Regions from separate parts of the Streptomyces sp. NPDC021749 genome, predicted to be linked through region 1. Evidence: riboswitches for the same ligand, from Rfam matches in the RefSeq annotation. Region 1 holds a riboswitch; the other holds the start of a gene.
What was found. A riboswitch is a leader RNA that binds a small molecule or an ion and turns the genes downstream of it on or off. The one in region 1 is predicted to bind guanidine.

Region 1 (3,829 bases):
GCGAGCATCGTGATCACCGCGTCGGCCTCGCGGACCGCCCCCGCCGGGTCGGTGGCGAGCGCGGCGCCCTCGGCGACCAGCGGCCCGGCCTTCGCGCCGGTGCGGTTCCACACGGTCAACGGGTGACCTGCGGTGAGAAGTCGGCGGGCCATGGGGGCGCCCATGCGTCCGAGGCCCAGGAACGCGATCTGCTCCATGACGTTGACGCTAGGCGGGCCCATGTCATGCGACAAGCGAATGTCTAGCATGGCTGCCATCCCCAACTCGCATGATCCGGCCGGGACTCCGGATGTCTCCACCGTCTGGCTGCGCGTCTTCCTGGAGGTCGCCCGGCACGGTTCGTTCACCGTGGCCGCGCGGACGCTCGGCTGGACCCAGTCCGCGGTCTCCCGGCAGGTCGCCTCGCTGGAGGCGGCGCTGGGCGGCGGTCCGCTGTTCGACCGGCTGCCGCGCGGGGTAGGGCTCACGGAGGCCGGCCGGGCCCTCGTCCCGCACGCCGAGGCGGTCGCCCAGGCCCTGCACGACGCCGGGCAGGAGCTGTCGGCACTGCGCCAAGTGGCGGGCGGACGGCTGCGGTTCGGGGCGTTCGCCACGGCGGACGCGGCGCTCGTGCCGCACGCCCTTGCCGCGTTCCGCGCCCGCCACCCCCGCGTCCGGCTGTCCCGCGAGGAGGGGCTCACCCCTGCGCTCCTGGACCGGCTGGCCGCCGGCCACCTCGACCTGGCGGTCGTCTCGACGACGGGACGGGCGCCGCTGGAGTCGTACGAACTGCACCACCTGCTCGACGAGCCGCTGTACGTCGCCGTCCCCGCGGACCATCCCCTCGCCACCCGCGGGGGCCCGGTACGGCTCGGCCAACTCGCCGACGCCGACTGGATATCCGGCAGCTCGCGCCCCGAGGGGACCCTGCTGGACGCCGCCCTGCGCCAGGGCTTCAGGCCGCGCATCGCGCATGTCGTCAGCGAATGGACGGCCAAGCAGGGGTACGTCGCCGCCGGTCTCGGCGTCACCCTGGTGCCCGCCCTGGCCGCCGAGTCCGTACGCCCGGACATCGCCCTGCTACCGGTCCCCGACGAGGACATCCCGGCGCGGGCGGTGTACGCCGCCACGGCCCGGGGCCGGTCCCTGACCCCGTCTGCCGGGGCCTTCCTCACAGCGCTGCGGGAGGCGACGGCTCACATCCCCGCCCGCCAGAGGTCCGTCAGTGGGTGAGCTGCTCCAGGGCGGCCAGGGCCCGGTGGGCGTCGGCGTGGGGGACGAACAGGTGGTCGTGGTGGAAGCCGGCGACCACGTTGCAGCTGAGCCCGGCCTGGGCGAGGGCCTCGGCGAAGACCGCCGTGAGGCCGACCGCCTCAAGCGAGGAGTGCACGCGCAAGGTGAGCCAGCTGGCGATGTAGTCGTAGGCCAGGCCGGCCCGGTCGGCATCCTGTCTGTGCAGGACGAGGGTCAGTCCCTCCTCCTCGGCGACGGTGACGACGGGGCGGACGCCGGCGGGAATGCGGCCGTCGGGGGCGACGGTGAACACGTACTCCCCGGGGTTGAGCTGCGGGCTCATTCCGGCGAGCAGCTTGCGAAGGTCTTTCTCTCCTGCCATGGGGATCTCCTCGGGAGTCAGGCGGGTGTCGGGACGGTCCGCTGTGCGCAGGCACACGGCGGTCAGGGAAGCGGCGGACACAAGGGCCCAGGTGCCCTCCAGCATCAGGAAGCCCCAGGACCTCTGGCGCAATGCGAGCACCGCGAGGGTCGCCGAGCCCACGAGGTTCAGCGACAGGGCGGTGGGTGAGTCCGGGCGCAGGCGCCGGGTCTGACCGGCGACGAAGGCGATCAGGATGAGGAGGGAACCAGCGATTTCGACGAGATCGATGCGATGCATGGGTGCGCTGCGAGCCGTCTTTGCTGGGCCGGGTACGGCAACGCTCTCGTCCGGGGCAACGCCGGAACGGCGTCACCGCCGCGTACTCTAGCCCAGACGGCGCATACCTGACTCAGCCGGATGGCAGGAGCCGACGGCAGTTCTCATTCCAGTGCCGCATCAGGCGACGTTCGCCCGGTCGACCACGTTGCGTAGGCGTTCGTCGGCGGTGTGTTTGTTCCGTCAGACGATGTAGCGGCGGATCATGCCGCGCTGCTCCCTGACCACCAGGCGCGACACCGGGTCGGCGACCAAGGAGTCGGCCAGCTTGGCCAGGCTCCAGCCCGAAAACGGCAGACCGTGCTCGGCCGGCCTGGACCTTGGCGATCTTCTTGACCCCCTGCGGGGCCACGACGCGTCGGCGGGTCGGCGGCGGGCGCGATTCCCGCAGACGCCGCCCGCCCACGTGTCTCAAGTCCCGTGCAGTGCAGCGTCCTTGACGGCGCCGATGAACGACGACCAGGCCGTGGCGGGAAAGATTATGGCTGGCCCGTGCGGGTCCTTGGAGTCGCGGACGGGGACGATGCCGGGGAGGCCGTCGACGACCTCGACGCAGGAGCCGCCGTCACCATTGCTGTGGCTGCTCTTGCGCCAGTGAGCTGCGCTCAAGTCCAGGTGACTGCTTGCCATTTCGGTAGTCCTCCGCTGCCTGCTCGATCAACTTCAGAGACGCCTTCGGGGACAGGGCGGCGGCCCTGAGCCGATCGTATGCCTTGGCGTACTGTCGTACGATTCCAGGGTCATCGATGATGTGTCCGCTGTACATCCCCTCCGTGTACACGAGTGGCGGGGCGTCGCTGAAGCTCAGGATCTTGGTCATGCCCATCGTGAAGGGATGGACACCCGCATTCCACGGGAGGATTTGTGGAATGAAGCGGTGGTGCCGGGAGACGTCGAGAAGGTGGGCGAGTTGCTCGGCCATCTCGTCGGGGTCGAGAAGCGGCCGCCGCAGCACCAACTCGCTCATGATCAGCCAGTTCTCCGGGCTCTTGGGGTGCTGGTACAGCCAAGCGCGCTCCTGCCGGGCGGACAGCTTCTCCGCCACCTGCTCCTCTGGTGCGCATGGGTATGCCTGGCGAATGACCGCGCGGATGTACGGCTCAAGTTGCAGGGCGCCGGGGATCAGATCAGGAGCCCACTCCTCGACGTCTTGGGCACGCTCCTCCAACTCAAGGATTGCGGCGTAGTAGTCGGCGTGCCCCTTGTTCTTCGCCCTCCGCACGTCCTCGCAGCAGCGGCTGAAGAAGCCGTCCGTCTTGAGCACCTTGTCCACGTGCTCAGCCAGCTCCGGCGGCATGCGCCGTTCGCCGCGTTCGATCTCGCTGAGGTGGCTCTGCCCGAAGAAGCTGCCCTCGACCAACTGCTGGAGGGTGAGCCCGGCCAGCTCCCGCTGGTAGCGCAGTTCCTTGCCGTAGAAGGTGGGGACTCCGGCCGAGCCGTCGATGTCCTTACGTCGCGCCACGGTTCACCGCCGTACGTGTAGCTGATGCGCAGTCGTTGCGGGCGAGCCCCGGCGGTTCCCCGCATTTCCACAGCTCAACGCCGTGCATTCCCGACGCCGCGATCGGGAGCCCAACCCCCTTTCACGCTACGCCGCGTGACGTCACTGTGTGAGTGGTTCGTTGCCATGCGTACAGGAAGGTTCAGGGTTCCATGCCCCTTCACGACTCCACCCCCGACGACGTGCACGACAGCGCCGAGGAACTGCGTACCGCGCTCAAGGACAACGGCATCACGCTGCCCTCGCTCGGCGTCGATCTGCCCGGCTTCGCGGGCGGCTACGGCGTCCCGCTCGTCGCCCTCGGTAACTGCAACGCGGCCACGGCCCGCAAGCTCGCCGGCGTTCTGCGGAAGGCGGCCGCCCTGTGACGCACGCGGAACCCGGCGGCCGGCGCCGCCTCGTCCGGGCTGCCCGAG
Region 2 (3,829 bases), on a different contig from region 1:
GGCCGTTGCGGGACGCGGTGTTCAAGAGCCGTTCGGGGACGTATGTGAGCGGTGGTGAGGATCCGCGGGTGTGGGCGGCGACCGGGGTCGGTGACGGCGGTGGGGGCCGGCCGGCGCGGTCGTTGTCGGTGTCGGCGGCGTATCCGGACGATGATCCGGCGCAGGTGGCGCTGGACCGGGCGCTGTTGGTGGCGGGGTGCGGCACGGTCGTGTTGATGGCGGTGGTGTCGTGGTTCGTGGCGCAGCGGTTGTCGCGGCGGTTGCGGCTGAGTGCGGCGGCGGCGCGGCGGATCGCGGCGGGGGAGCCGCCGGATGCGGATGCGCTGGCGAGCAACGGCCGGGACGAGGTGGCCGAGTTGGGCCGGAGTGTGCATCACATGGCGATGTCGTTGGCGGCGCGGGTGGAGGCCGAGCGGGAGTTCACCGCGGATGTGGCGCACGAGTTGCGGACGCCGGTGGCGGGGCTGGTGGCGGCGGCGGAGTTGTTGCCGCAGCCGCGGGCGGTGGAGTTGGTCCGGGACCGGGCGCAGGCGATGCGGCGGCTGGTGGAGGATCTGCTGGAGGTGTCGCGGCTGGACGCGGGGGTGGAGCGGGCGGATCTCGACGCCTGTGAGTTGCCGTCGCTGGTGCGGGGGATCGTGAAGCGGGCGGCGCGGCAGCGTGGGGTGGACGATGTGTCGGTGGCCGTGGAGGGGGAGTCGCGGATCGTGGAGACCGATCGCCGGCGGGTGGAGCGGGTGCTGGTGAATCTGCTGGCGAACGCGGCCAAGCACGGGAAGCCGCCGATCGAGGTGGTGGTGGCCGGGTCGCGGATCGTGGTGCGGGATCACGGGCCGGGGTATCCGGCGGAGTTGTGCGCGGAGGGGCCGCGGCGGTTCCGTACGGCGGCGCCGGAGCGGGGGACCGGGCACGGTCTGGGGCTGACGATCGCGGTGGGTCAGGCGGAGGTGCTGGGGGCGCGGCTGGACTTCGGCGCCGCCGCGGAGGGCGGCGCCGAGGCCGTGCTGGAGCTGCCGGACCGGGCGGCGGTGGCGGTGCCGGTGGCCGCTTCGGGGCCGTAGGGCGGTCTTCCGGGTCGTCCGGGGCTTCCGGGCCGCTCCGGAAGACGCGTCCCGGGGGTTACAGCCCGAGGTCCTTGATGATCTTGGCGACGTGGCCGGTGGCCTTGACGTTGTAGAGGGCGCGTTCGACCTTGCCGTCCTCGTCGACGATGACGGTGGAGCGGATGACGCCGGTGACGGTCTTGCCGTAGAGCTTCTTCTCGCCGAAGGCGCCGTAGCTCTCCAGGACGGACTTGTCGGGGTCGCCGAGGAGGGTGACCTTGAGGTCTTCCTTCTCGCGGAACTTGGCGAGCTTCTCCGGCTTGTCGGGGGAGATGCCGATGACGTCGTAGCCGTGGCCGGCGAGGAGGTCGAGGTTGTCGGTGAAGTCGCAGGCCTGCTTGGTGCAGCCGGGGGTGAGGGCGGCGGGGTAGAAGTAGACGATGACCTTGCGGCCCTGGTGGTCGGCGAGCGAGACCTGCTTGCCGTCCGCGTCGGGCAGGGTGAAGGCGGGGGCGGTGTCGCCGGGCTGCAGTCGCTCGCTCATGGTTCTCCTCGTACGGCGGTGTCAGCGGGATCGGTACGCCTTCGACATTAGCCACCGGGGCCGACAGCCGGGGGCCGTGGGGGCTGCCGGTGCGCGAAACGGGGGTGCTGTGGGGCGCGCGACGGTGTGAGCTGACAGACTGTCCATCACGAATGGCGCGAGACGACGGAGGCAGCGCGGTGGCGGAGGCCAGGACCCCGGCGCAGATCGAGGCGGACATCGTCCGCAGGCGGCAGGAGCTCGCCGTCACGCTCGACGAGATCGGTGTGCGGCTGCACCCGAAGACGATCATGGGTGAGGCGAAGGCGAAGGCGATGGCGGCGGTGGACCGCACGGCCGGGCGGGCGTATGTGGTCACCCACCGTGCGCTCGCGGACGTGCGGGGGCAGCTGGTGTCGGAGGACGGGGCGCCGCGGCTGGAGCGGATCGTTCCGGTGGCGTTGGTCGGGGTGGCCGTGGTGGGGCTGCTGACGCTGCGGGCCAAGCGGCGCGACTGAGCGGCGGCCCGGCCGGGCGGTCGCGCGCCGGAGCGGCGGCGGGGCCGGACGGTGGGCGGGGCGCCGGCGGCCGGGCCGATCCGGGCCGCGGTGCGTGATCGGGGCGCCGGGCCAGGTACGGTCATGGCGTGAGCCCGAATAACACCAAGGACACCCACGACAAGCTCCCGATCCGGATGCTGCACGACCGTGTGCTGGTCCGGACGGACATCCCCGAGGGCGAGCGCCGCTCGTCCGGGGGCATCGTCATTCCCGCGACCGCGGCGGTCGGCCGGCGCCTGGCCTGGGCCGAGGTCGTCGCCGTGGGGCAGAACGTGCGGACCGTCGAGGTGGGCGACCGGGTGCTGTACGACCCGGAGGACCGGGCCGAGGTCGAGGTGCGCGGTGTGGCGTACGTGCTGATGCGCGAGCGGGACCTGCACGCGGTGGCCGCGGAGCGGCTGGAGGGCGCGGAGGACTCGACGGGGCTGTACCTGTAGCCGGTACCGGCGGCGGGTGCGCGGTACGGAATGCGGGCGGTGGCCGGGGTCACCGCCCGTTCCGCTGCCCGGCGCGGCCCGCTTTGCTAGCCTCGAAGGACCCGACGAGACGCGCCGTACCGGGTCAGGACAAGACGACGCACCCCTGTTGAAGCCTGTTCACGGAGGTGCCGTCATGGCGTGGGTCCTGCTGCTGGTCGCCGGTCTGCTGGAGGTCGGCTGGTCGATCGGGATGAAGTTCACCGAGGGGTTCACCCGGCTGTGGCCCAGCGTGTTCACCGGCGCGGGCATCCTGACCAGCATGCTGCTGCTGTCGTACGCGGCCCGGTCCCTGCCGATCGGGACCGCCTACGGGGTGTGGGTCGGTATCGGGGCGGCGGGTGCCGCGGTGGTCGGCATGGTGGTGCTCGGTGAGCCGGCCACGGCGGCCCGGATCTTCTTCATCTGTCTGCTGCTGGTGGCCGTGGTCGGCCTGAAGGCGACGTCCGGCCACTGAGCCGCCCGCCGTACGGGTTTGCCCCGCGTCACATGCCCCATCGGGCGCGCAGCCGCCGGCTCAGTGCGTCGCCGTCCGGGCCCAGGGTGGGGAAGTCGTTCGTGGGCTCGGTGGTGGGCGGCGTCGGTGTCGGGAAGGTGGGGGAGGGCGGTCCGGTGGTCGGCGGGGTCGGCCGGCCGGTGGTCGGGGTGGGCCGGGTCGGGGAGTCGGACGGTCCGGGGGAGGGCTGGTCGGAGTCGTCGGGGGACGGTGAGTCGCTGTCGGAGGGTTCGACCGACGGTGCGGGGTCGGCGCCGTCGGCGAGCTCCAGGTCGAAGTCGTGGACGGGGCGGCCGCGGAGGGCGGCCGCGGTGTAGTCGGCCCAGATCTGGGCGGGGAAGTCGCCGCCGTTGATCCGGTCCAGGCCCGCCGCGCCGTACAGCGGCTCCTGTGCGGCGGTCTCCGGGTGCTGGCCGAGGACGGCGACGACGGTGGCGAGGTCGGGGGTGTAGCCGGCGAACCAGGCCGCCTTGTCCTGTTCGGCGGTGCCGGTCTTGCCGGCGGCGGGCCGCCCGGCGGCCTGGGCGGCGGTGCCGGTGCCGCCGTCGACGACGCTGCGCAGGATGGAGGTGGTGGTGTCGGCGGCCTCGCGCGGGATGGCTTCGGTCGTCTCGCGGTCGGGCAGCTCGATCTCCTCGTCCCCCTTGGTGATCTTGTTGATGAGGGTGTAGGGGCGGCGTTCGCCGTGCCGGGCGAGGGTGGTGTACGCCTGGGTCATGTCCAGGATGCTG

Region 2: another riboswitch for guanidine. It lies ahead of AB0G35_RS13455 (multidrug efflux SMR transporter); the one in region 1 lies ahead of AB0G35_RS07020 (ACT domain-containing protein).

What each region holds. Positions count from the first base shown of each region.
Region 1 is NZ_JBFACE010000005.1:125,310-129,138, forward strand. It holds gene AB0G35_RS07010 (NAD(P)-dependent oxidoreductase) at 1-197, opposite strand, end outside; gene AB0G35_RS07015 (LysR family transcriptional regulator) at 247-1,212, shown strand; gene AB0G35_RS07020 (ACT domain-containing protein) at 1,202-1,594, opposite strand; guanidine-III (ykkC-III) riboswitch at 1,882-1,951, opposite strand; partial or broken gene AB0G35_RS07025 (transposase) at 2,033-2,134, opposite strand; gene AB0G35_RS07030 (DUF397 domain-containing protein) at 2,324-2,542, opposite strand; gene AB0G35_RS07035 (helix-turn-helix transcriptional regulator) at 2,478-3,374, opposite strand; gene AB0G35_RS07040 (hypothetical protein) at 3,566-3,781, shown strand.
Region 2 is NZ_JBFACE010000011.1:33,004-36,832, forward strand. It holds gene AB0G35_RS13435 (HAMP domain-containing sensor histidine kinase) at 1-1,061, shown strand, start outside; gene bcp (thioredoxin-dependent thiol peroxidase) at 1,120-1,587, opposite strand; gene AB0G35_RS13445 (DUF3618 domain-containing protein) at 1,767-2,084, shown strand; gene AB0G35_RS13450 (co-chaperone GroES) at 2,261-2,563, shown strand; guanidine-III (ykkC-III) riboswitch at 2,640-2,707, shown strand; gene AB0G35_RS13455 (multidrug efflux SMR transporter) at 2,739-3,059, shown strand; gene AB0G35_RS13460 (transglycosylase domain-containing protein) at 3,088-3,829, opposite strand, start outside.